2 regions of the Pseudoalteromonas sp. SG41-1 genome follow, and region 2 is predicted to be linked to the other one. Evidence: predicted binding sites of a transcription regulator. Region 2 holds the regulator's gene; the other holds the start of a gene.
The links. The regulator sigma-54, encoded in region 2, starts transcription at its own class of promoters, with help from an activator protein. The targets are predictions, from matches to a motif close to GTTGGCACGNNNNTNGNNT.

Region 1: the regulator sigma-54 is predicted to act here: its motif matches at 9,057-9,075, upstream of H5203_RS05490 (PAS domain-containing sensor histidine kinase).

Annotation. Positions count from the first base shown of each region.
Region 1 covers NZ_JACJFL010000005.1:60,115-76,591, reverse strand. The annotation lists gene H5203_RS05530 (flagellar hook-length control protein FliK) at 1-405, opposite strand, end outside; gene fliJ (flagellar export protein FliJ) at 534-980, opposite strand; gene fliI (flagellar protein export ATPase FliI) at 980-2,314, opposite strand; gene fliH (flagellar assembly protein FliH) at 2,333-3,151, opposite strand; gene fliG (flagellar motor switch protein FliG) at 3,155-4,195, opposite strand; gene fliF (flagellar basal-body MS-ring/collar protein FliF) at 4,188-5,903, opposite strand; gene fliE (flagellar hook-basal body complex protein FliE) at 5,924-6,256, opposite strand; gene H5203_RS05495 (sigma-54 dependent transcriptional regulator) at 6,435-7,913, opposite strand; gene H5203_RS05490 (PAS domain-containing sensor histidine kinase) at 7,910-9,022, opposite strand; gene H5203_RS05485 (DNA-3-methyladenine glycosylase I) at 9,163-9,750, shown strand; gene H5203_RS05480 (sigma-54 dependent transcriptional regulator) at 10,156-11,592, opposite strand; gene H5203_RS05475 (flagellin) at 11,756-12,541, opposite strand; gene pseB (UDP-N-acetylglucosamine 4,6-dehydratase (inverting)) at 12,752-13,753, shown strand; gene pseC (UDP-4-amino-4,6-dideoxy-N-acetyl-beta-L-altrosamine transaminase) at 13,750-14,904, shown strand; gene H5203_RS05460 (Gfo/Idh/MocA family oxidoreductase) at 14,944-16,098, shown strand; gene H5203_RS05455 (class I adenylate-forming enzyme family protein) at 16,104-16,477, opposite strand, start outside.
Region 2 covers NZ_JACJFL010000063.1:2,544-19,020, reverse strand. The annotation lists gene mgtE (magnesium transporter) at 1-288, opposite strand, end outside; gene H5203_RS20885 (HPr family phosphocarrier protein) at 413-685, opposite strand; gene rapZ (RNase adapter RapZ) at 714-1,556, opposite strand; gene ptsN (PTS IIA-like nitrogen regulatory protein PtsN) at 1,745-2,197, opposite strand; gene hpf (ribosome hibernation promoting factor) at 2,202-2,489, opposite strand; gene H5203_RS20865 (RNA polymerase factor sigma-54) at 2,518-4,014, opposite strand; gene lptB (LPS export ABC transporter ATP-binding protein) at 4,081-4,806, opposite strand; gene lptA (lipopolysaccharide transport periplasmic protein LptA) at 4,803-5,336, opposite strand; gene lptC (LPS export ABC transporter periplasmic protein LptC) at 5,326-5,880, opposite strand; gene kdsC (3-deoxy-manno-octulosonate-8-phosphatase KdsC) at 5,877-6,428, opposite strand; gene H5203_RS20840 (KpsF/GutQ family sugar-phosphate isomerase) at 6,428-7,399, opposite strand; gene H5203_RS20835 (calcium/sodium antiporter) at 7,425-8,396, opposite strand; gene mlaF (phospholipid ABC transporter ATP-binding protein MlaF) at 8,652-9,467, shown strand; gene mlaE (lipid asymmetry maintenance ABC transporter permease subunit MlaE) at 9,467-10,246, shown strand; gene mlaD (outer membrane lipid asymmetry maintenance protein MlaD) at 10,261-10,809, shown strand; gene H5203_RS20815 (phospholipid-binding protein MlaC) at 10,816-11,490, shown strand; gene H5203_RS20810 (lipid asymmetry maintenance protein MlaB) at 11,483-11,776, shown strand; gene H5203_RS20805 (BolA family protein) at 11,782-12,039, shown strand; gene murA (UDP-N-acetylglucosamine 1-carboxyvinyltransferase) at 12,053-13,312, shown strand; gene H5203_RS20795 (trypsin-like peptidase domain-containing protein) at 13,352-14,434, opposite strand; gene H5203_RS20790 (Do family serine endopeptidase) at 14,537-15,889, opposite strand; gene H5203_RS20785 (YhcB family protein) at 16,098-16,477, opposite strand, start outside.

The sequences.
Region 1 (16,477 bases), on a different contig from region 2:
TATTTTTTCTTCACTGTATTTACCCAACGTTGAAAGTAATGAGGCATTTGCAACAGTTGGCGTATTATTTACCCGAGTGTCCATATTGTTGGCTGCCGTGATCTGAGCAAGCATTGCATCACCAGACATAGCATCACCTGACATCGTTTTCTCATCACTGCTGTCAGTGGGCGTTTTTTGCGCTTTTTCAGCAGCAACTTCGGCTTCACTTGCAGCTGACACAGCGCCAGATGAGTTAACTTTCATGGGTGTTTCTGCAGCATTATTAGCGTTTTGTAACTCACTAAAGAAATCACTATCGGTGCTTTCTTTACCTGTTGCCGCACTGCCTTTGGCACTGTCTTTTTTATTTAACTGAACATCCTGCTCAGTTGAGATAAACACTGAAAGATCACTAATAGCCATAATTCACCTAGATTAAAAGTGGCAATTTGCCGCCGCAGTTTGCCAGAATAAATACTTCATACGTTAAACAAGCAAATAATATGCCTAAGCTAATTTTAATAAATAAATAATGCTGTTTTGGGCGATGACTATAGAGCGCGACGTCTTTGATAAAATTGATTTGCAGAAAATTCATCAAGCATTTTTTGTTCATTTTTTTGTGCGATTACATTCGCTTTAAGCTGCTGTTTTTCTATTAATTTAGCAACCGCTTTAGCCTTAATCTGCTGTTTCAGCCATAAACTTTGTCGTTGTGAAACAACTTGTTTAGCAGTACTGACGGTATTCGCTTGTTGACGAATAGCTTCTTCTATTTTGGCAATAAAAGCATGGTATTGACTAAACCCTGCACTACTTAAACCAGACTTTCCTTTTAAATGTAATTGCTGAGTATACTCCAAACGAAAGTTATTCAAGCCTTGCAATTTTTGTTGATTGCCTTGCAAGTTTTGCTGCGCTTGTAAATAATTTATCCGTAAAGTTTCTTCTTTATCATTTTCTATTTTCAGCAATAGATTGAGCTTATTTGTTGCCATTATGCTTGTCCTAATAATTGCGCAAGCCCTTGTAGGCCATCGTCATAGCTAATCACATCTTTCATGCCTTGTTGTAGAAATGCATTCACTCTTGGCATCATATTAATGGCCTGATCAAGCATTTGGTCGGTGCCTTTTTGATAAGCACCTAAAGTAATCATATCTTTATTTTGCTGGAACATTGAATACACTTGTTTTAACACTCGCGCTTGTTGCATGTGTGCTTCTGAGACAACTTGTGGCATCACCCGTGAAATCGATTTTTCTATATCAATAGCAGGATAATGACCACTGTCAGCGAGCTCTCTGGATAACACGATATGACCGTCTAAAATGGCTCGCGCCGCATCAGCAATCGGATCTTGCATATCATCCCCTTCACTCAGTACAGTAAAAAACGCTGTGATAGAGCCTTGCCCTTCGCCGCCATTACCAGCACGTTCCACCAGCGCGGGTAGCTTTGCAAATACTGAGGGCGGATAACCTTTAGTCGCCGGTGGTTCACCAACCGCAAGCGCTATTTCGCGCTGAGCCATGGCATAACGCGTTACAGAATCCAGTAGCAATAAAACATTTAAGCCTTGATCGCGAAAGTACTCCGCGATAGTTACCGCACTTTCACAACCTTTTAATCGCATTAATGGCGATGCATCGGCGGGAGCAGCAACTACGACAGAACGCTTACGCCCTTCCACACCGAGTATTTCTTCGATAAATTCTTTTACTTCGCGGCCACGCTCCCCCACTAAACCAACAACTATTACATCAGCTTCTGAGCCTCGGGTCATCATACCCAGTAATACCGACTTACCCACGCCTGAGCCTGCAAATAGCCCCATGCGCTGGCCTTGGCCAACAGTTATCACTGAATTAATAGCGCGTACACCAACATCCATCGGCTGCGTAATTGGTCGTCGAGATAATGGGTTAATTGAATTTTGTGCAAATTTTAAGTAATGCTCTGCTTTAATAGCTCCAAGCCCATCCAACGGACGCCCTAAGCCATCAACAACACGACCAAGTAAACACATACCAACAGGCAGTCCGGTATCATTTACTTGTGGGATCACTCGCGCTCCAGGTAGTACACCAGAAATATGGTCATTTGGCATCAAGTAAAGCGTCTGATCATTAAAACCAACAATTTCAGCATCAACAAAACCATGCATGGTTTCAATTTTACATTGGCTGCCAACTGGCGCGCGTAATCCTTTTGCCTCTAATGTTAACCCTACAACACGGGTTAAAATTCCCGCAACAGCAGGCGTTGGGCTATGAATATGTTTTTGATACTGTTGTAAACGTTCACTTAATGGGCGTGGTTGAGAACTCATTGCAAACCAAAAATAGCGTTAGATACCACTACTATGCAAAAAACTATCCAACGTTTCTTTGACGCGGGTTTTTATAGTCATATCAATAGATGACTGAGGTGTTTTTACTTGGCAACCGCCGCGATCTAAAGTCGGCTCTGCAACTAACTGCCAATGGTTTTCAGCTAGTGCAGCTTCACCATAACTATTTTTAACCAGTTCAATGTCTTCAGGATGTAAATGAATACGCACACTTTGCTGCTCATTGGCTAACGCATCGATACACTGCTTTAAACTTTGCAAAATGATTTCAGGGGAGGTTTTAATTTCTTGATAAACTAACGCTTCGGTTAGCATTACGGTTAACTGTACAAGTTGCTTTTCGGCGTCATCATCGACTTTAGCTAATGGCGCTGACAAACTATCCAACAATACTTTTAGACCCGTTAGCTGTTCTTCAATCAGTGGTTTTACTTCTTCTTGACCTTGTGTTTTACCAAGCTCAATGCCTTCTTTATAACCGGCTTCTTTTCCCTCACCTACGCCTTTTTCAAAACCATCAATATAACCCTGCTCGTGGCCTTGTTTTAAGCCTTCTTCGTAGGCATCTTGACGAATTCGTTCCAGCTCAGCCATCGTTAACGAGGGCAGCTCAGGCTCTTCGGGCTCTAGTGCTTGTTCACTTTCTTCAAGCTCTTTACGATATAAATCGGCCAGCGGTGTACCAAACGCCGTTGAACGACCATCGAATTTTCGAGTGTCTTGCGTAACATCTGGAATTGGCCAGTTTTCTAATAATTCATCAACTGCTTCACTGGCACGTAAAGGACGACCTTGATATTGAGTAGGTTTGCTCATGGTTTACAAGAACTCCTCACCACCACCACCACCAAGCATAATTTCACCTGAATCAGCGAGACGACGTGCCGTAGATAAGATCTCTTTTTGCGCGGCTTCAACTTCGCTGATCCGCACAGGTGCCATTGCTTCTAAATCATCAGCAAGCATCTCTGCAGCCCGTTTTGACATATTGCCGAGGATTTTCTCTTTCAATGCATCATCAGTACCTTTGATGGCTTTCATCAGTACATCTTGTTGGACTTCTCGCAAGATAGCTTGAATACCACGATCATCAACATCCATTAAGTTTTCAAATACGAACATTAAATCTTGGATTTGTTGCGACATCTCTTCGTCATGCTCACGGATAGAATCCATCAACTGACCTTCAATATTAGTATCGAGATAGTTCATTATATCTGCCGCCGCTTTCAAGCCGCCCATTTTTGCAGCTTGCGCACCAGCTTGTCCGGCAAATTGTTTTTCCATTATCTCGTTCAACTCTTGTAAAGCCGCAGGTTGAACTTCTTCAAGGTTGGCGATTCGCATGGTTAAATCTAAGCGCACTTTTTCAGGAAACTGCGCTAAAATTTCGGCCGATTGCTCAGGCTCCAAATACGATAAAACGATAGTTTGTATTTGCGGATGCTCATTGCGAATAATATTGGCAACCTGCTTTGAGTCCATCCATTTCAATGAATCAAGACCCTTGGCACCAGATCCCATAACAATTTGATCTATCAGGCTTGCCGCTTTATCTTCACCAAGTGCCGCAGTAAGCGCTTTTTTGATAAAATCTTCTGATTGGAAGCCAATCGTACTAAAGCTTTGTATTTGTTCTATAAATAAATTGTGCACGGCACTGATTTTGGCTTGCGATAGATCATCTATCGCCGCCATTGCCATACCCACTTTTTGCACCTGTTTAGGTTCAAGGTGCTTTAATATTTGCGCTGCATCTTCTTCGGATAAGCTTAGCAATAAAATTGCGGCTTTATCTACACCGTCTAATTTATCAACATCAAACGCTGCTGGCAGTTGTTTTTGTTCTTGATCAGTCATCTTCAGTTAACCACGCTTTCACAACTTGTGAGGAGAGTTCTGGCTCATTTGCTACTAAGGCACGAACAGCTTTTAATAAGTCTTCATCGCCATGTAGGTCTGGTAACTGTAGTGTACCATCACTTGAGAAGCCAACCGAAGCAGAATCAAAATCTTTATTTAGCATATCTAGGGTGTTATCACCAATATCTACACCAGAACTAAGCGCATCATCATCATACTCTTCAAGGGTATCATCTGGGTAAATCAAGCGTTTCAGCATAGGTTTAACCACCGCCATGATTAACACTATAATAACCAATGCGCCAAGCACTAAACGCACAACTTTCATAAACCAGTTTTGTTCCCACAGTGGCACTTCAATAGCTAAGTCCATCGGTTCACGTACAAACGGTACTGTCACTACTTCTAATGCATCACCACGCTGTAAGTCAAAACCCACACCACCTTGCAGTAAACGACGAATATTTGACAGTGCTTCAACTGAGCGAGGCTCCATAGTCGTTTCACCATTTTCACCCACTTTTGCCACATAATCGACTGCCACAGACACACTAATTCGACGAATAACACCACTTTGCTGACGTGTGTGGGAGATAGTAGTATCAAGTTCATAGTTACGTGTCGCTTCTTTGTGAGTGCGACTGGGTGATGAACCAGAGCCTGCACCACCTTGACCGGCAATTTCAGGAATATTTGAATCTGTTGGAGGCTGATTTGTCAGCGCGCCAGGAATACCGATAGCTAACCCGCCGATGTTGTTTTCTTCAAAGGTGGTTTCACTGCGTACCGCCGGTAAATCAGGGTTGTAGCGTTTTTGAGTTTCTTCAATCGCACTAAAGTCCATACTTAAATCGACTTGTGCAGTGTAGTTACCCATACCAATAACTGGCATTAAGATACCATCTATTTTATCTAGATATTCTTGTTCACGTTTACGTTCAATATCGTATTCTTTGCGTGAGCGAGCAGCTAACGCACTTTGCGATCCTGAATTAAGTAATCGGCCATTTTGGTCTGTTACAGTTACTCGTGACGGCTCTAAACCTTGCACTGCTGAACCAATAATATCAACAATGGCGTCCACTTCTTCACTACCGAGCATACGACCACGTTTTAAAGTTAATACCACTGTTGCGGATGGTTTTTTCTCACGACGAGCAAAAACATTTTCTTTCGGTATTGCCAATAATACTTTAGCACGCGTGACATTTTGTAGTTCCTCAATCGTACGCGCTAGTTGTTGTTCACGACCATGCTTTAAACGTTCACGCTCTAAACGCTGACTAACACCAAAACCCATATCTTGCATGATAATATCAGTACCCGAGTTCGGCGCTTGCTCAATACCTTCGCGGGTCATTAACAATTTAATATTTTGATATTCATTTTCAGGAACAGAAACCACATTGCCATCAAGTTGATAGTCAATTTTTTGTGCATCTAAAAAGTCGAGCGTTTGAATTAGCTCTTCCGTTGGCATTTTTCCAAGTGGACGCATATCTGGTTGACGTGCCCAAATAATCACAAAAATAGCAATCGCTAAACAAATCGCTAATGCAATAATTAGAGTAACCTGACGCAATACATCAACGCCGTTTAATGCACTTAAATAGCCTGACTTTTGTTCTTGTTGATCGTCATTATCAGTTTGGTCGATACCGCCGCCGGCCAAAGCAAGATCTGTTGATTGATTAGATTGCGCCACAATAATTCTCCACTACCTAGTTAAACAGGCATGTTCATGATTTCTTTATAGGCTTCTACAAGTTTGTTACGAACTTGCACCGTAGCTTCAAAGGCAACTGACGATTTTTGTGATGCGATCATTGCATCCGCTAATGACACATTTCGATCACCCATTTCAACCGCTACGACTTTTTGTTTCGCATCAGCTTGAAGGCCATTCACTGTATTGAGTGCATCACTTAACAAATCGCCAAATTGGGCGCTCGAAGTAGGCTGCGCCTGCGTCGGTAATTTGTTTACTTGATTACTACGACCAGCTTCGAGAGCCATAGATTGCATTTCTTGAAATAATGCGCTGTTTTGAATTTTCATAATTGTCTCTGACGATGCAGTTTACTAATAACTTAATAAAGCACAAAGCATGCCAACTAATAAACCAATAAATATCAGAAGCTTAAGATTTATTTTAGTTGTCAGAGTTTTGACAAGTTTACGCCCAGCAAGGCTGAGCGTAAATTAAATAGTGAAGGAAAACAAAAATTATAGAGGCTTAAGCAGGTAAGGTGATCCCCAAATCACGCATTTGAGCCAATTTATAACGTAATGTTCGTGGGCTGATCCCTAATGTTTCAGCTACATCTTTACGCTTGCCTTGACAACGATTTAGGGTTTCTAAAATAATTCTATGCTCTTTATCTTTAAGTTCATCTTTGTAACTTCCCGAATCCAAGCTTGGTAATTCTTCACGCAGCTGATTGCGTTGTGCTGTGGCTTTTATTGCTGGCGCTTGCAGATCATAATAAGCATCATTAGTTGGTGAACTTGTAACCGCCGAAGTAGTGCTTTCTGGTGCTGAATTAGCCGGCACTAAACTTGCTGATAAAGCCGCAGTTAGAGGAGTCTGGGTTAAATTTTCAATAAAAATAGCACTTTCGTCAATCATATCACCGTGGCGTAATATCAGCGCACGCTGGATCACATTATCCAGTTCACGCACATTACCTGGCCAAGTATGAGCTAATAATTTTTTCTCTGCCGGTTCGCTAAGTACAGCGATAGGCTCTTTGCTTTTATTGAGATGACGTTCAATTAAATGCTTTGCCAACACGACAATATCGCCTGGACGTTGACAAAGTGGACGCCACATCAACGGAAATACATTTAATCGATAATATAAATCTTCTCTAAACTGGTGCTTAGCCACAGCCTCTTTTAAATCACGGTTACTGGTAGCCAAAATACGCACATCCAGCTTAATAGTTTTGCGACCACCTAAACGTTCAACTTCGCGTTCTTGTAATACACGTAATAACTTAGCTTGTAGGCCTAAATCCATCTCAGTGATTTCATCAAGTAAAATTGTGCCACCTTGTGCTTGCTCAAATTTACCCGGACAAGCTTGAATCGCACCAGTAAACGCGCCTTTCTCGTAGCCAAATAATGTAGCTTCGAGCATATTTTCAGGGATCGCAGCACAGTTTATTGCGACGAATGGCTGCTCTGCACGATCTGATTTATCATGGATAAACCGTGCGAGTACTTCTTTACCTGAGCCACTAGGACCAAGCACCATCACACTAGCATCCGATTTAGCAACCCGACTTGCAAGTTCTAATAGCTGAATACTACTCGGATCAGCGACAATCGGCCCGTCAGTTTCTTTTTCCGGCTCAGGTAGATAGCGGCTTACCATATTAAGTAGCACTTCGGGCGCAAACGGTTTGGCCATATAGTCAATTGCCCCTAACCGCATAGCCTCAACAGCATCATCAATAGTCGCATACGCTGTCATCATTAAAACCGGTAGATCAGGGTAATTAAGATTTATGCTGCGCAGTAAATCAAGACCACTCATCGCGCCCATTTGCACATCGCTCACGACCAGCGAAAAGCTGTCTTTTTTAAGTAGCACCATAGCTTGCTCGGCACTGTCAGCCGCAACGCAATCTATTCCAGACATTTCAAGCGTATCAATCAAGGCTTCACGAAGCCCTGCATCATCTTCAACCACTAAAATCGTGTTGTTCATATTGCCTCCGCCGATGTTGACTTTGTACAAATAGGTAACAGTAAACTAAAGCAGGCTCCGCCTTGAGCATTGTTCGTTACTTCAACTCGTCCTTGGTGTGCATTTGCGACTGAACTAACCACCGCTAAGCCTAAACCTGTGCCTTGGCTTCGGGTAGTAAAAAATGGTTCAAATAATTTATCAAGTAAGCTTAAATCGACCCCAGGGCCATTATCACTTACAGTAATACACACTAGCTCGGGGTCACTCGCATCCCGCTGCGCACTTAATTGAACGAGTGCATTACTGCCAATGACTTGAATACTATTGTGAATAAGGTTTTGAGTGGCACTGGCAAGCGCAGTTTTATTGCCCATTATCTCGATATCAGGCTCAGGTAAACTGACCTGAAGTTCACTATTATTAAGTGCGACCATAGCATCAGCGCCAGTTTTCACTTCAGTTAATAATTGCTGCATGGAAACATGTTCAACAACTTGCTGATCGCCACTTTTTGCGAACAACAACATATCGTTTACTTGGGTTTCGAGATCTTTTAAACGCGACATTAACTTAGTATGAAAATTGCCTCGAGAGCTTTCGGGTAACCGCTTTGAACCTAAATTAGCGGCATACAAAATCGCAGCAGACAGTGGTGTTCGCACTTGATGTGCCAAAGATGCCACCATTTTACCCAATGCACTTAAACGCTGCATATGTGCAACGCGTGTTTGTAGACGACGCGTTTCGGTTAAGTCAGTCATTAAGATTAATTGCCCTGGCTCTGGCGCTAATGCCGTTATTTCTAACTTAATTAAGCGTCCATCTTTTAGCGATACTTCATGGCCATCATCTTGTTGGGGCCGAAACGAGCGCTGGATCACACTGAACCACTTTTCACCTTCGAGTGGTTCCCCTAACATGTCTGTTGCGATTTGATTAGCTTTAGCGATCAAACCGCGACCATCAAGCACCACAACACCCGCAGGCATTGTATCTACTAAATGACTTAACCAACTGGCTTGCTGGCGTAATTCACTTAACTCACCAATGTACTCTTCTTGCAGTAAGCATGGGTTATACTGGGTCGCTGTGATAAATTGTGGTTTTAAGACATTAGCTAAGGCCATAATGCATTCTCGTTTACAGGATCTAACTAGCTAAATGCACAAATTGTACCAACAATTATATTGATTAATTTCATTTGCTTAGCGTATAAATAACGCGACAAAAAAATGACAAACTAAAATAAGCAAAGCAAGGAGACACTATGAATTCAACAAATTTATGTCGCTGCCCTTGGCTCGATACCAGTAAAGATGACTATGTTGCCTATCACGATGATGAATGGGGGATCCCAGTATATGATGACCAAACACTTTTTGAATTTATTACTCTGGAATCAGCACAAGCAGGATTAAGTTGGTATACGATTTTAAAGAAACGTGATGGCTATCGTCGTGCATTTTTGGATTTTGATGTAGAAAAAGTCGCACAAATGAACGAGCACGATGTTGAACGATTAATGCTTGATGAAACAATTATACGTAATCGTTTAAAAATTGTAGCAACTATAAATAACGCCAAACGTTTTATTGAAATTCAGCAAGAATTTGGCAGCTTCAGTAACTATCAATGGCAGTTTGTAGGTGGTAAGCCGTTAGTGAATGAGTTAGATAAACTTAGTGACTACCCTGCAATTACAGAGGCCTCAACTGCATTTGCAAAAGATTTAAAAAAACGGGGATTTAAGTTTTTAGGTCCAACCACAGTGTACGCCCATATGCAGGCCTGTGGTATGGTGAATGATCATAGTAATGATTGTTTTAGAAAAGCAGAGATTATTGAAAAATACTAGGTGAAAGGTGCTAGGTGCTAGGTGCTAGAAAATCTTCTCTTTGCGCAATTAATCTTGTAGGCGCGGGTTTATCCCGCGCAATTAAAATGTATTCACAAAGAGGTTAAGAGTGCGCTGCGCTTATGAGGTAAAAATAAAGGTATTAGATTTTAGGGTATTCGAAGCTCGTCGCTCGAAGCCCGTGGCATTTTTTCTTCTCATTTACCCTCATTGTCTTCTCTTTGTGCAAAAGGTTTTTTAGTGATATTCACCATAGCACCCCCCGAATTAAAGACGGTGTGCGCGTCAGCAAGCTTAACGCCTACAAGTAATGACGAAGCCCATTCTAAAGGTGTAATTACCATCGTACTTGGTTAATTTCTGCCTAAAACCTGCTACCTGACACCTAAAACCTGCTCTTAGCTGTTAATCTCGTGATAGGTTATATTTTTTCATTTTTTCAACTAAGGTTGTGCGGCGTACACCCAAGATCTCCGCAGCACGCGCTACGACATAATCATAACGCTCTAAGGCCTGAGTGATCAGGCTAATTTCCAGCTCAGCTAAATAATCTTTTAGCTCAATCCCTTCGTCGGGTAAAAGGTCTGCTGATGGCTGAATTGCTTCAACTTCTGGCTCATCGTCGTAATCACTAAAACCAGTACTGAAAATATCATTGAAAGCATCACGCTCCATAAGCTCTTCGGGATATTGTGGTTCATAAGCATCAACTTCAATATAACGATATTTTGCTGGTAGATCGGGAATATCAACCACTTTATCTGGTAACATGATCACCATACGCTCAACTAAGTTCGCTAACTCGCGAATATTACCCGGCCATGTATGCTCTTTTAAACTATCAATTGCGCGCTCGGTAAATTTAGCGGTAGTACCACTTTGCTCATTAATACGGCGCATTAGCTCTTTTAATAATAATGGAATATCATCAGCACGTTCTGCAAGTGATGGGTTTTCGATAGGAAAAACATTGAGTCGATAATATAAATCTTCGCGGAAACTTCCTTGCTCTATCATTTTTTCAAGATCACGGTGTGTTGCAGCAATCACCCGCACATCCGCTTGAATTGGTTTTGTACCACCAACCCGCTCATAGCTGCGCTCTTGTAACACTCGCAATAACTTTACTTGCATTTGCAGCGGCATATCGCCAATTTCATCTAAAAAAAGCGTCCCACCTTGGGCAAGTTCAAAGCGGCCCTTGCGCGCTGAAATAGCACCGGTGAACGCGCCTTTTTCATGACCAAATAACTCACTTTCTAACAGCTCCGCAGGTATCGCCCCACAGTTAACGGGTACAAATGGCCCTGTATTACGTTTTGATAGTAAATGAACATTACGAGCAACCACTTCTTTACCAGTACCTGATTCGCCTAAAATTAATACATTAGCGTCCGTTTTAGCAACTTGTTCAATTAAAAAGCGTACATCTTTAACCGCTTCAGTTTCACCAACTAAGCCATCAAAGGTTTTGTGCGGTTTTGCGTGTTTATGCTCATTTGGTAACATCCGTTGATACTGTTGGCAATCATGCAGTAATTGAGTCGTTACATCATGGTTAAAAGGTTCACAGATAAGGCCAACTACATTGGCAATGCTCAACAGTGATTTAAGGGTTTCACCAATTAATAGAAATGGTATTGTTGGATGGCGCTTGATCACGCTCTCATGATCTAAACTTTGTAATGCGCCGAGGATCACCATACATGACTGCTTTTGGTATTTTTCACATTCTTGTTCAAGGCTTGCATCATCAAGCAGTTGCACTGCCTCACCAATAAAGGTAAGCGCAGCATGTAAACCAATCGCACGATTATTATTATTATCTAAGATCAAGATCATTATTTAGCGAACCACAGTTACTACAAGCTATTAATAATTTAAATTGTAAGCGAGTTTGACAGGGATGCAAGCACTAAGCGGCAGTTTTTTGACAACCATGCCAAAAAATAGACGCTTAGCTAATTGCAAGTAATACTTAAGAATTACCGCAGTATCTTTAATATTAAAGCAAGCCTAAAATAGATTCAGCCGATTGGTTGGCTTGTCCACGCAGTGCAACTGACGCTTGTGCTAAAATATCATTTGATACTTGCTGTGAAACCGCCTGAGCATAATCGGTATCTTGAATTCGACTTTGGCTCGCGGCAATATTTTCTTGCTGAGTTCCTAAGCCTTTAATGGTACTTGCCAAAGTATTTTGAAAAGCACCAAGTTCAGCTCGCTGGGCGTTAATTTCGTCCGCCGCTTGGTCACTAATATCAATTGCAGCTTGAGCACCTGCTTGAGTAGAAATATCAATTGTTGATATTACTGATGCAAAACTACCGTCCGAAGGAGTAATCGTTTGATTTGCATTCGCATCTGGACCAACTTGAAACGACACCGACTGACCATCAAACATAGGTTTTCCTGCAAAATTAGCATTTTCAAACGTCTCTGTAATTTGACTTTGTAACTGCACTACTTCTTCTTGCAAAGCAGCACGGTCATTATCATTTAATGCCCAATTACCTGCTTGGATAGATAATTCACGAATACGCGAGACAGCATCGTTGACACCCGACAAGTTTGACTCGGTCGCTTGCGAATAAGAAATACCATCATAGGCATTATTCACCGCTTGGCTGTAACCGTCTTGCTGGGAGGTTAATCTATTAATTATTTGTAATGCAGCGGCATCATCTGCCGCAGAGTTGACTTTTTTACCCGTAGCAAGTTGCTCTGCAAGCTTGTTACTGGTTTGCTGTGTTTGGTTTAAAAAACTAGTTGCTGGTGATTGAATTTTCATAACAGGCTCCGACACGCTGATTGGTTAAATTATAGCTTAATTTGCCAAATTTTGCACTTTGTACCATTGTTTAATTAAATTAACTTGGCATCGTGCTTGCTAACATACTCTGTTAATAGGTAAAGTACTGAGCAGTGTATTAAATTTCACTTTTTGCGTATTTAATTTTTTACTATAACTACGCCAATGATAAATAACTTGGGTAAAACTATGTTCGATAACAAAACAATTTTAATTACCGGTGGTACCGGATCATTCGGTAAAAAATACGTAAAAACGTTACTTGAGCGATACAAGCCAAAAAAAATAATTATTTTCTCTCGTGATGAGTTAAAACAATTTGAAATGCAGCAAGACTTTGATCAACCATGTATGCGTTACTTCATCGGTGATGTACGCGACAAAGACCGCTTACGCCGTGCAATGCGTGGAGTAAATTACGTTATTCATGCTGCAGCTCTTAAACAGGTCCCTGCCGCAGAATATAACCCGATGGAATGCATCAAAACTAACATCAATGGTGCTGAAAATGTCATTGATGCTGCCTTAGATAATAATGTTGAAAAAGTCATTGCGCTTTCTACTGATAAAGCAGCCAACCCAATTAATTTATATGGTGCGACAAAATTAGCATCCGATAAATTGTTTGTTGCCGCTAATAATATTGCCGGTGGTAATCGCACCACATTTTCAGTTGTTCGCTACGGTAATGTAGTCTGCTCGCGCGGTTCAGTAGTGCCTATTTTCCAAAAGTTTATTGACCAAGGCCGCGACCATATCCCTATCACCCATGAAGAAATGACCCGCTTTTGGATAAGCCTACAACAAGGTGTTGATTTTGTTTTAACTAACTTTGAGAGGATGTTAGGGGGAGAAATTTTTGTTCCCAAGATCCCATCAATTCGTATTACAGATTTAGCAACAGCTATGGCACCAAACCTGCCACATAAAAATATTGGTATTCGCCCGGGTGAAAAATTACATGAGGTGATGTGCCCTTCTGATTTGTGTTTTGATACCTACGAATTTGATGATCATTTTGTGATTGCACCTGGTATTAAATTTAGTAGTCGCAGCAATAGTTTTGATACAAACGCATTAAATGAGCGCGGTAAAAAAGTTGAAGTCGGGTTTGAGTATAGTTCTTTAAGTAACCCCCACTTTTTGACAATAGAAGAAATAGCAGCTTTTAATATTCAGGCACTTTTATGATCCCATATGGAAAGCAATCTATTGACCAAGCAGATATTGATGCGGTACTCAACGTTTTACAATCTGACTGGCTCACGCAAGGTCCTAAAGTACCTGCATTTGAAGCTGGCATTGCTAGTTACTGTAAAGTAAAGCATGGCATTGCAGTAAATAGTGCAACATCGGCGTTACATATCGCATGCCTAGCATTAGGCGTTGGAGAAAACGATATAGTCTGGACATCTCCTATTTCTTTTGTAGCATCAAGTAATTGCGCACTTTATTGTGGTGCTAAGATTGACTTTGTTGATATTGACTTAGATACCGGCAACATGTCGATTAAGGAACTTGAGCAGAAGCTGATCCTAGCAGAAAAAAATAACTGCTTACCTAAAGTTGTCATACCGGTACACTTGGCGGGTCAATCATGCGATATGCAAGCCATTCATCAGCTCGCTACTAAATATGATTTTAAAATTATCGAAGATGCCTCTCACGCCATTGGTGCTAAATATTTAGATAAACCTGTTGGTAATTGTGAGTTTTCAGATATTTGCGTATTCAGCTTTCATCCTGTGAAAATCATCACGTCAGCTGAAGGCGGTATGGCGGTTACAAATGATGATAATTTAGCAAAGCGTTTAAAACGATTAAGAAGCCATGGGATCACATCAGATGAAAGTGAAATGACCGATGCAAGTCATGGACCTTGGTACTATCAGCAAATCGAGCTTGGCTTTAATTATCGTATGACTGATTTACACGCAGCGTTAGGGCTTAGCCAACTAAGTAAAGTTGACGAATTTGTTAAGCAGCGACATCACCTTGCTAAAATATATGATACACATCTTGATTTAAATTTGGTTCGTCCATTACAGCAAATTGATACCTGTTATTCCGCTTATCACTTGTACATAATTCAACTAAATAATAGCAATACAACTCGTCATAAAAACGCTGTAACTCAGCTTCGAGCAGCTGGGATCATTGGCCACGTTCATTATATTCCAATACATTTACAGCCATACTATCAAACTCTAGGCTTTAAGGTTGGTGACTTCCCTAATGCTGAAAAATATTATCAAGGTGCTATCACCCTTCCTCTTCATCCATCGTTGAAAGAGCAAGAAGTGCATTTTGTACTGAACACTCTACAGCAAATCTTAAATTAAAGTTTTCAACCTTTTTTGACGATATAAACATATTATTTAATGAACCTTGAGGCAACTATGTTACAAACTCACCCGACTTTCAAACTTGCTTTTATTGGCGGGGGTAACACGTCAGCTGTTGGTTATGTGCACTTTTGCGCAGCTCACATGGATCATAAATTTCAAGTTGTTGCCGGTGCCTTTTGTCGTAATCAAGAAAATAATCAAGCTACAGGTATTCATTGGGGGATCCCAGCAGAACGTGTTTACGCAGATTGGAAAGAAATGGTCGAAGCTGAAAAGGGTCACATTGATGCTTTTGTAGTGCTCACTCCAACACCACATCATTTAGAAGTTTTACAGTATTTATTCGAAAAAAAATTACCCGTAATCTGTGAAAAAGCGATGGTTTGTGGACCACGAGAAATTGCAACTCTTCGCCCTTATTATGATCCAAAGAAACAATTTTTAGCTGTTACTTTTAACTACAGTGGCTATGCAATGGTACGTGAGTTAAAGCATTTAATAAATTCAGGAAAGCTGGGAACAATTCAAAAAATTCACTTAGAAATGCCGCAAGAAGGCTTTCGCCGCCCCCCCGATATCGCGGGAAAAACATCACAACCGCAGGCGTGGCGTCTGCGAGATGCTGAAGTACCAACCATTTGCTTAGATTTAGGTGTTCACCTTCATCACCTAAGTAGCTTTTTATTGGGTGAGGAACCAACTCACACATTAGCTGAATTTAGTAACCACTCTCAATATGCTAATTTAGTCGATGACGTACAAATGCTAGTAAAGTATGCCAGTGGCGTCAAAGGCAGCATGTGGATGTCAAAAACGGCTATTGGTCATCGTAACGGTTTACAGATCAGAGTGTATGGAGATACCGGAAGTGCTAAATGGTTACAGCTCAACCCCGATGAGTTAGAACTAAATTTTAATGATGGTAGGCGAGAGATATTAGACCGAGCGGGTCAGTGCGACTACGCCCACCAATTTAGATATAACCGCATGAAACCAGGCCACCCCACTGGTTTTGTAGAAGCATTTGCAAACTTATACAGCGACATCGCTGAAGATTTACAATGTTTTCAACTAGGGCAAGAAAATAACCAACCATACGTATTTGGTTTAGAACACGCCGCAGATGGCTTAAAGTTATTTGCTGCTGCTAAACGTTCGACACAAACACTTGGCTGGGAAAGCGTGTAATACGCTTAATTACAACTCTCTAGATATGCCTGCTTGATACTCGGTTTATGGATTTTACCCATTTCGGTTTTTGGCAGTCTTTTCATCTCAAACAAAATTCGCGGTTGCTGATAGTCAGTAAGTTCTTTGAATAAATGCATTTGCAACTGCATTTTTGCATTCACTGGCGCAGCATCATTACAAACAAAAGATAATAAAATGACTTCTCCAAATTTATCATCACTTACTCCAAAAGCCGCACACTCAGAAATCCAAGGTAAGTAATTAGTTACCAACTCAATATCGCTCGGGTAAACATTGATCCCGCCCGATTTAATAACTTCTTTTGTTCGACCAACATAATAAAGATAATTATCATCATCCAAATAACCAAGGTCAC
Region 2 (16,477 bases):
CATGTCCTCAGTTGCCGCAGCGATGTGCTTCGGCTCCATTTGGGCAATGATCCCTAAACGAACATCTTCTGAGAGTTCTTCAAGTACGTCACCTTGTACATCTGGATCAACCAGTTGCCATAATAAGGTACGAATCTTATGCGGGGATGACTCGAGTAATAATGCGGTGTCACACGGAGCTGTTTTTGCCAACATACGCCTTACTTGAACAAATTGACCACTGTTAAGTGACTTGGTCACTTGTTTTAGTTGTTGTAGTGGGTAATCTTGTTCAAAAGCTTCTGGCATTGGCGTCCTTAAAAAATTAATACACTTGATAGGTAGGGTAACTGTTGTCGATAATTAACGCGCTTGGTCTGTTTAATTAACGACTTTATTCAGTTTAACGCAATTTAGTGGTACTGACTACGAGCTATTCTTGTTCGTTAAAGCGTTGTGCGATCAACTCACCAATTGCTGCAAGAGCAGGTTCAGCGTCCGGGCCCTCACATACAACTTTAACTTCTTTGCCTTGGCTACTTTCTAATAGCATTAAGCCCAGTACGCTGTCGCCTGCGGCTTGTTTGTCATCTTGATGAAGTGTGATGCTGGCATCAAACTGCACAGCTAATTGCGCTAATACGCTGGCTGCGCGAGCATGTAAACCGAGTTTGTTTTTTATTAAAAATGTATCTTCTAAGCGCATCAACATTCCTTACTGTAAACGTGAGTTGTTATTCTTGTTCACGATGGCGAATTTTCACATTACTGTGGCTCATCGAGAAGCTTTCACCTATAGTTTGCGCTAGATAAACTGAGCGATGTTGACCACCGGTGCAACCAATAGCAATTGTTAAGTAACTGCGGTTATTACGTTCTAAGTGCGGTAACCAAGTTTGTACAAAGGTTTGGATCTGCCAAGTGAATTTTTGCACGATACTGTGACTGGCTAAATAATCTTTTACTGGTTGATCCAGGCCTGTGAGCGGTTTTAACTCAGGCTCCCAGTGTGGATTAGGTAAAAAACGTGCATCAAATACATAATCGGCTTCTTTTGGAATACCATGCTTAAAACCAAATGATTCAAAGGTGATGATTAGTTTTTTATCTTTTTTCCCTAAAATCTTTTCACGGATTGACTCAGCAAGCTGGTGGACACTGAGATCTGTGGTATCAAGCATGAAATCAGCACGAGTAGTTAATACATCAAGCAACACTTTTTCTTGCTTGATGGCTAAATCCAGTGGCAAAGAATCCAAAGATAATGGGTGTAAGCGGCGGGTTTCAGAAAAGCGTTTGATCAGGGTTTGATCATCACTGTCTAAATAAAATAGCGTCGGATTTGCAAAACCAGGCAAGTATTCAAGAATGTCGTTAAATTCTTCCTGCTCTTTCGGTAAATTACGAACATCGATACTGACGGCTATTTTGTCGTAATTATCAGAGACACTGCGTACTAATGACGGTAATAAGTTAACTGGAATATTATCTACACAATAATAGCCAAGATCTTCTACTACACGTAAAGCAACAGATTTACCTGAGCCAGAACGCCCACTGATGATGATTAACTCCATGTAAATTCTCCTTCATTTAATACCAATTTTATTAAAAACATGCTCATTCTTGCTTGTTAAATAACCCACTAACTTTGTTTAAAATTATTTATATAGAACAACTATATCTCATAATTTCCACCTTGTTCTAGAGCTATTTTCCTGTTGCAATAATTACTCTCTAATTCAATACAATACAATTGGTATGACTACGACTGAGCTGCAATTACATGATACAAATCTTGGTCTGTTTTTGCGCTACGTAGTTGTTTACAAAAATCTTTGTTATTGAGTTTATCAGCAATTGTGGCTAACGTCTTCAAATGAAGTTGGCTGTCACCATCTGGTACGATGAGGGCTACAAATATATCAACTGGGCGATTATCAATCGCATCAAAATCAACCGGTGATTCACTCACTAAAATTATTGCTAGCGGGTTTTCAACACCACTCATACGGCCATGAGGGATAGCAATACCACGACCAATACCGGTACTACCTAGTTTCTCTCTCGATAGTAGTGCGTTGAGGATTTCTTGTTGTGATAGCTGAGGGAGCTGTTCATGAGCCAATTGGCTTATAAATTCAATGATCCGTTTTTTGCTATTAAAAAGGACCGCAGCTTTACTGCAGTCCTGACAAATAAGTGAGCTTAATTTCATAGTGTTAGTGTCGAGCGTGCTTCTCTTTGTGTTTAATTACTTGACGATCAAGTTTATCGATTAGTCCGTCAATAGCTGCATACATGTCTTGGTGCTCAGTCGAGGCAAATAATTCAGCGCCACTGACATGTAATGTGGCCTCTGCTTTTTGGCTTAGTTTTTCTACATCAAGAATAACATGGACATTATTGATATGATCAAAATGCCTTTCAAGCTTGGCAAACTTATTGTTTACATAGTCTCTTAATGAATCAGTAATTTCTACGTGACGACCAGTTAAATTTAGTTGCATAAGCATTTTCCTCTTGTGATTTTACGCCTTAAATCAAACTTTTACGTTGATTTGACGGTGGAATAGCCAGCGACTCGCGGTATTTTGCAATAGTCCGTCTAGCTACTTTGATACCTTGCTCTGCCAATATATCTGCAATCTTACTATCACTCAATGGTTTCGCTGAGTTTTCTGCACTGATCAATTTTCTGATCAATGCTCGAATAGCTGTCGAAGAGCATTCGCCGCCGTTCTCAGTGCTTACATGACTTGAGAAAAAATACTTTAACTCAAAAATACCACGGGGGGTATGCATGTACTTTTGTGTCGTTACGCGAGATATTGTTGATTCGTGCATCTCAACCATTTCAGCAACGTCGTTTAGTACCATAGGTCGCATTGCTTCAGGGCCATGCTCAAAGAATCCCTGCTGTTGTTTTACAATGCAGTTAGTTACTTTGAGTAACGTCTCGTTACGACTTTCTAGGCTTTTAATAAACCATTTAGCTTCTTGCAAATGCGAACGTATAAATTGGCTGTCAGTGCTTGATTTTACTGAGCGTGACATTGCCGCATATTGGCTGTTCACTCTAATTTTTGGCATGCTGTCTGGATTAAGTTCAACCACCCAGCGACCTTTAATTTTTTTCACCGAAACATCAGGTATAACATACTCTGATTCTTCGCGTACTATAGTATCCGCAGGCTTTGGATTAAGGCTGTGGATCAGTGTCATTACTTCTTTCAGCTCATCTTCTTTAAGCTTAGTCTTTTTCATCAAAGTGCGATAGTCACGACTAGCTAATAAATCGATATGATCAGTTAAAATCATTTTAGTCTCGCTAATCCAAGGAGTTGCAGGATCAAATTGATTTAATTGAATACATAAACATTCTTGTAGGCTGCGCGCAGCAATACCAACAGGGTCAAATAACTGAATGCGTTTTAACACTGCTTGCACTTCGTCTAGTTCGATTTCTTCTTCGTTATTACCTTGATTTAAGCTCTCTGCGATGTCTTCGCAGCTCAAGGTTAAAATACCTGAATCGTCAACAGCTTCAACAATCGCAATGGCAATAGCTTCATCGGTTGGACTAAAAGGTGTGAGCTGTAATTGCCACATCAGATATTCGTGCAGGGTTTCAGTTGAAGCACCTTGATAAATTGACTCATCTTCAGGCATTGGGCCGGATGACGTATTTGGCGCAGCACTCATGTATTCGTCCCAGGTGACGTCCATAGCCATTTCGTCACTTAAAGTCTCTTTGCTTAATGCTTCGCTACTTTCTTGTTCATATTCGCTGGGCTTGTCGTCTGCTGATGCACTAACGGTTAAGTCATCGTTGTCTTGTTTTTGTTCGTTTTTACCAGCCGTGTCGTCTGAATATTCATGCTCTTCTAGCTCTAACAATGGATTGCTGTCGAGTGCTTCTTGAATTTCTTGCTGGAGATCCAATGTACTGAGTTGCAATAAGCGAATTGCTTGTTGCAGCTGTGGTGTCATTGTAAGTTGCTGGCCCATGCGCAGCTGGAGTGATTGCCTCATGTATCTCTAACAATCCTTTTATTGTTATCATCGTTAAGTCTAGCAGATACTTAGCCGAGCGTGGCTTTATAGCCTAAATTGCTCGCCCAGGTAAACATCGCGGACTGTTTGGTCGGCAAGTACATGCTCAGGGGTACCTGATGCAATTAACTCCCCATGAGAAACTATGTAGGCTTTTTCACAAACATCAAGGGTTTCTCGTACATTGTGGTCGGTAATAAGTACGCCAATACCACGGTTTTTAAGGTGTTCAATAATCTTCTTTATATCTAACACTGAAATAGGATCAACGCCAGCAAAAGGCTCATCAAGTAAGATAAATTTTGGATTTGCGGCTAAAGCGCGTGCAATTTCAACTCGACGACGTTCACCACCAGATAATGCCATACCTTGGCTGTCGCGAATATGTTGAATGCTAAACTCATCAAGTAAGCTGTCTAGTGCTTCTTCTCTGGCTTGTTTATTCAGCTCTTTACGAGTTTCTAAAATAGCCATCAGGTTTTGATAAACAGTTAACTTACGAAAGATGGATGATTCTTGTGGTAAGTAGCCAATCCCTAACCGTGCGCGACTGTGCATTGGGAGTAAAGTGATGTCATTATCATCAATACTTATTTTACCTTTGTCGCTAGGTACTAAACCCACAATCATATAAAAAGTGGTGGTTTTACCTGCGCCATTAGGACCCAGTAAGCCAACAATGCTGCCTGCGCTAACTTCTAAACCCACGCTTTTTACAACTTGGCGACCTTTATAGCTTTTTGCTAAAAATTCAGCTTTTAATATACTCATGGCTGCCCTTTAGGTTTGTCTTTTTTACTGTCAACAGGTACCAAAATAGTGTGTACGCGATCGTTTGAGCTTGCGCCTTTTTCAGCACTGATCAGCTGTTGGTCCATATCATAGGTAATGCTTTTGGCATTAATTTTTTGACCTGCTTGAGTGACTTGTGCATTACCAATTAACGTTAAATAGCGCTTGGCGACATCGTAACGGACTTCATCAGCACTGGCGCTCATTATTGTGCCATCAGTTTGTTTTTCTTCAAAGTAAGCAGGGTTACCAGTTGCAACAAGCAATTGTTTGTTATTGCCTAAATCTTCGCGCTTATGGACTTCAAGTCGATCCGCTTTGATACGGCGGTTACCATGAATGATTTCAACATTTTTTTCAAAAATACCGATATTATCTTTCAGTTGGGCAAGCTGCTTTTCAGCACTGATAGAGACTTGATCCGCAGGTGGTGCCGTATTTTCAGCAAAGCTTGCAAAGGCAATGAGTAAGCTTGGTATCACAAGCAAGTGAGCAAATTTATTGGTCATAATATATGGTTCGCGTATGGTTAATTAGTTCTACCACTTCGGCTTTTAAGTCGGCATGGAGGCCGCGCCCAGTGATCTTTAAATTTGGTCCGATTAATTCAACTGGTTGTTCTGAACTCATGGTTTGTAGTTCAATATCAACCTGAATATTATCTGCGTTTATATGTTCAATCATGGCATTATTGGTCAGGTTTTTAGCAACCACATTACCTTCTAAAATTAATTGATGATTTTCATATAGGGTGGCTTCATCGGCATTAATTTGCCACGTTTGCTGTTGATTATAGAGTGTAAAAATAGGTTGTTCAAAGTAAGTAAACCCTAACTGTTGGTAAAGTTCCATTTTTGCAGCTGTTACTTTGTGGCTAATTTTACCTTGTTCATCAAACGCGGTTTGTTTTAATGCCACCGCAGTATAATCAGGTTTTGCTATTATATCTTCTTGGTTTTGTTTTATGGCAGTGCTTTGATAAAAATACGGATACCACAGCCATACCATACAGCCGACAAATAATACGCATAATATTAAACGCGCACTATTCATGAGCTTGTGCCTTCGCTAGTTAATGATTTACCATTTTCGAGCATTAATAAATCAGTGAGTTCACGCACCGCTCCAAAACCACCAGGGAGCATGGTTGTATAATGTGAAACTCGCTTGATCAAAGGGTGAGCATCATTTACTGCCACCGCAAAACCAACTAATTCCATTACCGGCAAGTCAGGTCCGTCATCGCCTATGTAAGCGATTTGTTCATCGCTTAACTGCAATTTATCTTTGAGCTGTTGATAAGCTTGCAACTTGTTTTCTTGACCTTGGTAAATATGCGGTACTGTCAGGCTAGTCATCCGTTGCTGAACTATCTGTGAATGACGACCGGTGATCACGGCAACTTCAAAACCGCTATTGATCAGTGCTTTGATACCAAAACCATCTTTAGTATTAAACGCTTTGAGTTCTTCACCTTGATTGCCAAGATAAATGCGGCCATCTGAAAACACCCCATCGATATCACAGATCAGGAGTTTGATTTTTTGTGCTCGCTCGCTCGCATCATCTGAAAGTGGCTGATATAAGTCAGCAAACTGCATTATAAAACTCCTGCTTTGAGCAAATCTTGCATATTAAGAGCACCAATAGGGTGGTGTTTATCATCAACTACAATTAAGCCATTGATACGCTTATTCTCCATAATATTGAGTGCCTCGGCGGCAAGCATATCCGCGGTTGCTGTAGTGCAAGAGCGGGTCATGACAGTGCTGATCAAAGTGCTATGAATATCTATTCGTTGCTCTAAAATTCGGCGTAAATCACCGTCAGTAAAAAGCCCTGCAAGTTGCCCTGTGTCATCAACAATGGCCGTCATACCTAAGCCCTTGGCCGACATTTCGATTAATGCATCTTTGATACATTGCTTGTCATTGATCATAGGCGTTGCTGGGCCACTGTGCATAATATCTTTTAAACACAATAGTAAACGTTTGCCTAAACTTCCCCCAGGATGCGATAGCGCAAAGTCATCTGCAGTAAAGCCTCGGGTTTCTAACAGAGCAACGGCTATTGCATCACCCATCGCAAGCGTTGCAGTCGTGCTCGCAGTCGGGGCGAGTCCTAATGGGCAGGCCTCTTGACTTACTTTGATGCATACATGAGCATCAGCCCAATTTGCCATTGATGATTCAGGGTTACCTGTCATGGCGATCATTTTTGCGCCAATACGTTTAATAACCGGAATAATATTCAGTACTTCGCTGGTTTCGCCTGAGTTAGAAATAAGCATAACCACGTCATCACGAGTGATCATCCCTAAATCACCATGACTTGCTTCACCCGGATGGACAAAAAACGCAGGCGTGCCAGTGCTTGCCAGTGTTGCAGCAATTTTATTACCAATATGCCCAGATTTCCCCATACCGACTACTATGATCCTTCCGTGACATTGATACATCAATTGGCAAGCTTGATTAAAGTTTTCGTCTAGATATTGGGTTATATCAAGCAGTGCTTGGCGCTCTATTTCTAGCACCCGCTTACCTTGTTCAATAAAATTTAACTGCGTCATTGTGTTATCCATTTTGTGGGTAGCATTAAGCAACTTGGCTAAAAATATAACTCTGATATGCTAAAAATGCGACCAATAACAGGCCACCTTCAACTCTATTAATGCGTCTTGTACCTTTAAAGCTCAAGGACATAGCTATAAGGGCTATGGTGGCACCAATCATAATTAAGGCATCACGGTTTGCAGCTGAAGGGTCAATAATTGAAGGGTTGATAATCCCAGCCAGTGGCAACACAGCTAAAATGTTAAAGATATTTGAGCCAACAATATTACCCAGTGCTAAATCATCTTCGTTTTTTAATACCCCAGCAATACAGGCTGCCAGCTCAGGCAGACTGGTGCCAATAGCAATAATGGTTAACCCTATTACTAAATCACTTAGGCCAAAGTATTTGGCTATATCAACTGCTGAGCCAACTAAAAAATGTGAGCTCACAGGCAGTAATATCATACCAATAATTAACCAAAATAAAGCCGATTTGGTGGGCACGTTATCTGGTACGTCTTCACAGGCTTCACTTACAAATGGGTCATCAGCTTGGTTTTTAGCGCGAATAGAAATAATAACTAAGCCCGCAATAAAGACTACAAAGCCTATGATTAATGCAACGCCCTCAGCAAATGAAAAGTAGTTATCCGAAAATATATACCAGGCGGCGATTGACACTAGCAGCACAAGCGGCATTTCGCGTTTTAATGTCATTGATGATACTGATAGTGGGCGCAATAGCGCGGTAATACCTAAAACAAGTAAAATATTAGTGATATTTGAGCCAACGGCATTACCCACGGCAGTGTCAGTTTTACCTGCAAGCGCAGCTGATGCTGAGACCATCATTTCAGGGGCTGACGAGCCCATAGCAACAACTGTTAAACCAACAATAAGAGTAGGAACACCGAAATTTTTTGCCAGTGCCGCAGCACCATATACAAAGCGATCTGCACTCCAAACGAGAGCTGCAAATCCGAGAATTAAAATGACAAAAGAAGTCACCATTACGTTACGCCAATTATTCAAAATGAGATGGCTGCAAATAGTAACAAAAGCCAACCTGAAAGTATAAATAAAAGAATCTGCGAAGCTTGTTAGATTATGGACAGATTTGGACTGAGAAAAATTATTTAAGCGACGGTTAAGCCAACGGCTGTAAGCTTTGCAGCGCTATTACATAGAATATTACAAAATTTTACGATTTGTTTTTTCCATCTTGGTGTAAAAACGCTTAAAATAGGTGAACTAGTGAAAATAGTAATGGAGAGCGACTTGTCGCAACCAATAGTAGAAATCAAGGATGTAAGCTTTTCTAGGGGCAATCGCTGTATATATAAAAATATGAGCTTTAGTGTCCCTAAAGGAAAAATTACGGCAATTATGGGGCCAAGCGGAATTGGTAAAACCACCATGTTGCGTTTAATTGGTGGCCAATTAAAACCAGATAGCGGCACTATTTTATTCGAAGGTAATAACATTCCTACCATGTCGCGCAAAGAGCTTTATGCGGCGCGAACCAAAATGAGTATGTTGTTTCAAAGCGGCGCATTATTTACCGATATGTCAGTGTTTGACAATATCGCTTTTCCGCTGCGTGAGCACACTCGTCTAAGTGAAGATTTAATTCGCCTTGTGGTGCTAATGAAATTACAAGCTGTTGGCTTGCGTGGCGCACAAGATCTAATGCCTTCTGAGCTGTCAGGTGGTATGGCACGTCGTGCTGCATTAGCGCGTTCAATCGCGCTTGATCCTGAATTAATTATGTATGATGAGCCATTTGCAGGCCAAGACCCTATCTCCATGGGAGTGTTGGTTAAGTTGATTAAGTCGCTTAATCAAGTGCTTGGGTTATCATCATTAATCGTAACTCACGATGTAACAGAAGTAATGAGTATTGCCGATCACGTTATCATTATTGCCGATCAAGGCGTTATTGGTAGCGGTACACCGGATGAAATGCGTAATCATGAATCGGCCCTAGTTCAGCAGTTCTTAAAAGGGTTATCTGATGGCCCAGTGCCGTTTCATTTTCCTGCTCAACCTTATCAAGAAGAATTACTGGGAGGGCGCCGCTGATGTTTGATTTTTTGCAAATGCTAGGTCATAAAACGTTAGGACGGTTTGCTGCACTTGGTCGCTCTACTCAGATGTTGATAGGTGCGTTGTGGAGTTTGCCTAATTTTAGAAAAGGCACGCCGCTTTTAATACGGCAATTATATATGGTCGGCTCGCAGTCACTATTGATTATCATGGTGTCGGGCTTATTCATTGGTATGGTGTTGGCGTTGCAAGGCTACACCGTACTAGTTGGTTATGGTGCAGAGGATAGCTTAGGCCCATTAGTAGCATTGAGTTTACTTAGAGAGTTAGGCCCTGTTGTTACTGCATTATTGTTTGCCGGGCGAGCTGGTAGTGCATTAACCGCAGAAATAGGTTTAATGAAAGCGACTGAGCAGTTATCAAGTCTTGAAATGATGGCTATTGACCCTCTTAAACGTATTATCGCGCCACGCTTTTGGGCGGGCTTTATCAGTATGCCATTACTGGCGTTGATATTTTCAGCAGTTGCAATTATTGGTGCTCATTTAGTGGGGGTTGATTGGTTGGGTGTTGATACGGGGAGTTTTTGGTCAATCATGCAGTCACAAGTGTCATTCCAGCAAGATATTTTAAATGGCATGATCAAGAGTTTTGTATTTGCCATCGTGGTTACATGGATTGCGCTTTATAAAGGCTACGATTGTATACCGACCTCTGAAGGGATCAGTAAAGCAACAACAGAGACAGTTGTACACTCATCTTTGGCTGTTTTAGGGTTTGATTTTATTTTGACAGCGGTAATGTTTACTAGCTAATAAAGGTATAGATAATGAATTCACGGAAATTAGAAATTTTAGTTGGTTTTTTTGTTGCGCTAGGCATAGCAGCTTTTGCTATGTTGGCGTTAAAAGTTGCCAATGCAGGGATCAGCGGCAACGGCGAAACCTACTTATTGAAAGCCAAGTTTGAAAACATTGGTTCATTAAAAACACGTGCGCCGATTAAAGTAGGTGGTGTAGTGGTTGGTCGAGTTGAGGGAATTTCAATTCACCCACAAGAATTTGTGCCAGTTGTTGATATGACGATTGATGCGCAATATCAATGTCGTTTTTCAGATACCAGCTCAGTTTCAATCCTGACATCAGGCATTCTCGGTGAGCAATACTTGGGGATTAACCCTGTTATTGCCCCAAAATCAGCTGAACAAGCGTGTTTAGGTGTTGCGGTAACGAGTGATGATAAAAACTTAGGGTTAGACGAGTTATTTGGTGTTGAGAGCAAAGCCTTAAATGATGGCGACTATATCACTGACACGAAATCAGCATTGGTGCTTGAAGAGTTAATCGGGCAATTTTTATTCAATCAAGGCGGCGAGTAAGTAATTATGTTTAAGAAATTTTTAATGGTAGTTGCGCTGACTTTCAGTGCCATTAGCGTAGCAAGCGATGCGGTCAATTTAACAGACCCATATAAAATGGTCCGCCAAGTATCTGATAATACTTTTCAACGTATTACTCGTGACCAGCCTTTAATCGAAAAAGATAAGGAGCACCTACGGGTTATTGTCAAAGAAGAGTTGATGCCTTACATTGATTATAAATATGCTGCACTGCGTGTATTAGGAAGTCATGTATCAAAAGTACGTGCGATTAAAGATCCTGCCGAGCAAAAACAAGCAGTTGAGGATATTAAACACTTTATTGATGTGTTTCAAGAATACTTAATCGCTACTTATGCTGGTGTGTTTACGCAATACACCAACCAAAAAGTAGAGTTTGGTGCAAGCAAAGAGTTTACAGGACAAGACCTAGTATTAGTGAAAACCAAAATTGTCGAGCCAGGCAAGCCGGAAATTAAAATTGATTTTAAAGTACGTGAAGATCGCGATGGCGAATGGCGTGCTTATGACATGGTTGCCGAAGGCATTAGTTTATTAGATGCCAAGCAAAGTGAATTTCAAGGCATTTTGCGCCAGCAAGGTATTAACCATGTAAGTGACCTACTTGAACAGAAAAGTAAGTTGCCAGTGCAATTTAGAGGTGACGGCGGTAATGAGTAAAGTAACGGTTACTCAGCTTGACGAACAGCACTATCGAGTCAGTGGTGAATTGACTCGAAATTCAATTTCCGCTGAACGACTTCTGAATAAAAACTCACAAAGTAACCATAAAAACTGGTATTTTGACCTTTCTGAGGTGTCTAGGGTTGACACGGCGGGCTTAGCTTGGTTAATTCACTCTTTCGCAGAATTAAAGCAGCAAGGTATTCACCTTGAATTGCAAAATATTCCTGAACAACTGCAAAAGTTGATGCAGTTGGGACAGGTTACCAACCTATTTGAGTGAGAGTTATGGAAACAAGCCAAGTCGAAACCTTATTGCGCGACGCATTGCAATTAGCTGAAGTACATGTGAAAGCCAACGGTAGTCATTATGAAGTTATCGCAGTCGGCGATTGTTTTGATGGTTTAAGCCGAGTGAAAAAACAACAGCTGGTATATGGTCCGTTGATGAACACCATTTCTGACGGCACAATTCACGCAGTTTCGATCCGTGCATTTACGCCAACTGAGTGGAAGCGCGAACAAAAATTCATTTTACCTCAATAAAAAAGGTTTCCTCATGGATCAATTTGTAATTCAGGGTGGAACCGGACTTGCCGGTGAAGTCACTATTTCTGGCGCTAAAAATGCCGCTTTACCTATTTTGTTTGCAGCATTATTAGCTGACGGTAAAAGTACCTTTAATAATGTTCCTCGCCTGCGTGATATCGGCACTACTGAAGCATTATTAAAAACCCTCGGCGCAGAAATACACTGGCACGGCGAACAGCTCGTGATTGATGGTGGGAAAGTTGATAAAACATTAGCCCCTTACGAGTTAGTCAAACAAATGCGTGCTTCAGTATTAGCATTAGGTCCATTGGTTGCTCGTTTTGGTCAAGCACAAGTATCGCTTCCTGGTGGTTGTGCAATTGGTGCTCGCCCGGTTGATATTCATATTCAAGGTTTGGAGCGCATGGGCGCTGTTATTAGCGTTGAAAATGGTTATATCAATGCCAAGGTAGATGGGCGTTTAAAAGGTGCTGAAATCTACATGGAAATGGTCAGCGTTGGCGCGACCGAAAATTTATTAATGGCCGCAACCTTAGCTGATGGCAAAACTGTATTAGAAAACGCGGCGCGTGAACCAGAGATTATAGATTTAGCTGCTTGCTTAACAGCAATGGGGGCAAAAATTAGCGGTGCAGGCACTAGCCGTATTGAAATTGAGGGTGTTGAAAAGTTGCATGGTTGTGAGCATCGCATCTTGCCAGATCGGATTGAAACTGGCACATTTTTAGTGGCCGCAGCAATGGCGGGTGGTGAAGTGCTATGTAAGCTTACCGATTTTCATAGTTTAGAGCCTGTAATTGAAAAATTGCGTGCGACTAATGCTTTGATTGAAGTACATAAAGATAGTATTTATCTTGATATGCGTGGCCGTGAGCTTAAAGCCGTTAATATCAAAACCATGCCACACCCAGGTTTTCCTACCGATATGCAAGCACAGTTTACTGCGTTAAATGTAGTTGCTAATGGCAGTGCGACCATTACCGAGACGATTTTTGAAAACCGTTTTATGCATGTACCAGAACTACAACGCATGGGTGCTAACATTCGTTTAGAGGGGAATACGGCAATTTGTGGTGACACTAAGAGTTTGAGTGGCGCACAAGTAATGGCAACTGATTTACGTGCATCAGCGAGCCTAATTTTGACTGGTATTGTGGCACAAGGTGAGACGGTTGTTGACCGTATTTACCACGTTGATCGTGGTTATCAACGGATTGAAGATAAACTCAGCGCGTTAGGTGCTAACATCAAACGTCGAAGTAGTTAATAGCCTAGAACCTAGGTCCTAGCTTCTAGGCCCTAGGTTTTATAGTTTAGTCTCTAACTCTGCAACCTTCACCATCACTTTTAGTACTTCTCCGCTTCGATAAAGTTCAAACTCTATTTCATGCCCCGGCTCTGAATTACCAATTGTGGTCAAGGTTTTTTGCGGGTTAGTGACATCTTCACCGGCAATTTTAATCACAATATCTTGTTCTTTAATACCAGCTTGCCATGCTGGACCTAATGGATCTAGATTGGTTATACGCAAGCCCGCAACAGGGGTGAATTTATCGCTAACTTCTTTACCCGTACTATCAACGGCAGTACCGGTGAAGCCCAAATAACCACGTACAACACGGCCATGACGGATCAGTTTATCCATTACCTCTTTTGCTAATGAGTAAGGTACTGCGAAGAATATGCCTTGGATATCGAGGTTCTCTCGGGTTTTAAATTGTGCTGAGGTGATCCCAACCAAGTCACCGTTAGAGTTTACTAGCGCGCCACCTGAATTGCCGACATTAATTGCCGCATCCATCTGTAGTAGGCTATTGTAAGGACTATCGGTAATTTTTTGTTTACCCGTGGCACTGATGATCCCTTGGGTGATTGTTTGTCCTAAATTAAGCGGATTACCAATCGCCAGTACCACATCGCCCACACGTGGCGTAAAACGCTCACTAATTGGAATAACGGGCAAATGCTCCACGTTAATTTTCAACAGTGCTAAGTCGGTGATGGTATCAAAGCCGATGAGTTGAACATCAAAATAACGGCGGCCATCAGTAAGCAGCACCATAATTTGATCAGCATTATTGATCACATGATAGTTGGTAAGAATATAGCCATCACTTGACATGATTACACCGGAGCCAAGCTCTTGCACGGTGTTTTGCCGTTTATAACGAGGTTCCTTTGAAATGCTCTCAGAAATGATTGTCACAACAGATGGCGCTGCGCGCTGTACTGCATCGGCAAAGCTCAAATGGTCAATACTCATAGCACTTGGTAAGGGTACATTGGGTAACAGCGTTGCACGCATATTTGGGCTAAAAAATACTACCAAAAATGCGATACCGAGTCCGGCAAATAGCGGGGGGAGGACAAACTTAAAAAATTTCAGCACAATTTTCTTATTCTTAATGAGCGATCTTCTAATGATGGCACAAAAAAAATAGCAGCGGCAAGTACCACTGCTATTATTTATGTTATTTACCTAATATTTATTTTATTGGATTAAAACAAATACCGACTCACGACCGCGTTGTACTCCAAGTACGATGTTACCTTTAGTATTTTCGATGATCTTATTCATGTCACTAATTGTTTCAACACGCTGACGGTTTACTTGCATTACCACGTCGCCTTCTTCAAGGCCTACTCTAGCCGCTGGTGAGCGCGGATCAACAGTTGTCACCTCAACCCCTTTATTACCATTCTTTTGGGTGTTTTCAAGAGTTGCACCTTGGAAGGCTGGATGTAGTTCATCACCGGCTGCGGTTAGTGCTGATGCGCCATCAAGGGTAACTTTAACGGTTTGCACTTTACCATCACGATAAATGCCTAATTTTACCTTTCTGCCTTCACCTAGCGTGGCGATTTTACTGCGCAGTTCATGGAAGCCGCTGATCTCACTACCATCAATACTAATAATTACGTCACCTGCTTTAATCCCCGCTTCACTGGCGGCAGAATCATCCATTACTTGCATAACATAAGCGCCTTGTTTTACATCAAGCTGTTGTGCTTTAGCAAGGCCAGCATCCAGTGGGCGCCCAGAAATACCTAGTGAGCCACGGCGTACTTCACCATGTTCAATAATTTGGTCAACGAGATTTTTCATCATATTGGATGGAATCGCAAAGCCGATACCAACATTGCCACCCGATGCACCTAAAATGGCCGTGTTAATACCAATTAGCTCACCGTTTAAGTTAACTAACGCACCACCTGAGTTACCTTGATTAATTGCAGCATCGGTTTGAATAAAATCTTCATAACCTTCAATATTTAAACCACTACGGCCCAGTGCACTAACAATCCCTGAGGTAACAGTATGGCTTAAACCAAATGGGTTACCAATCGCTACTGCAAAGTCACCCACTCGTAGTTGATCTGAGTTTGCCAGTTTAACGGCGACTAAATCCTCGGCATCAATTTTTAATAACGCGATGTCTGATTCTTTATCGCTACCGATTTTAGTTGCTTCGTATTCACGACCATCTTCAAGAGTAACCAACATTTTTTCAGCATCTTGAACTACGTGGTTATTGGTAACGACATAGCCTTCTTTGGCGTCAATAATAACGCCTGAGCCTAAACCACTAAATTCACGCTTTTGGCTACGCGGTTGCGGATTGCCAAAAAAGAAATCAAGCGGATCAGCGCGACGACGGACTTCCTTTGAACCGGAGACTTGGATACTAACAACGCCTGGTGTTATTTGTTCTAGCATCGGCGCTAACGTCGGTAATTGTTGACCATTGACTGCGATAGGCATCTTAGCCATTGATACTGCAGGGGTTAATAATAAACTGGCAGATAACATTGCTGCACTGATTAACGATAATTTCATTTTCATAGTCAGGGTTTACTCCACATCACAGGAAAAAGCACAAACAAAAAAGGCTGCATAAGCAGCCTTTTATCAATTTAGTTCAAAACATTTTAAAGTAGGTTCGCTCTTTAGAATGTTTTGAAATGCATGTAAAACATAAGCTGCTTTATAAACAGACTATGGGGTCAAAAAAAAGTTCATCAAGAAGCTTTAGAAATTTCTGAAACCTTAATTAAACTTTGTCCGGCTCGGCTACTTTTGGTTCGCCGGCGAATAAGCCTGATTCACCTGATACATAATCAGCAGGTTGAGCATGTGCCGATGAACGGTCACTTTGGCGTTCCTTTAGTGAGCGCTGTAGCTGCTCAGTCGTTTCTTTAGAAAAAAATGGTTCGTTAGGATGCTGTTTTTTATCAGCTAGTAGCAGCTTGTTAGTTTCATCAACATGATTTAACAATTGGTCGTAGTTGTCTTTCATTTTGTTGACGAGTCTACCAGTGCTTGCTAAATGATCTGCAACATCTTGACGGTATTGCTCTAATGCATTTTTAGCTTGTTCTGCTTGTTGCTCTAATTCATCTTGCTTAAATTGCTTTTTAGTGACGAAGGCGC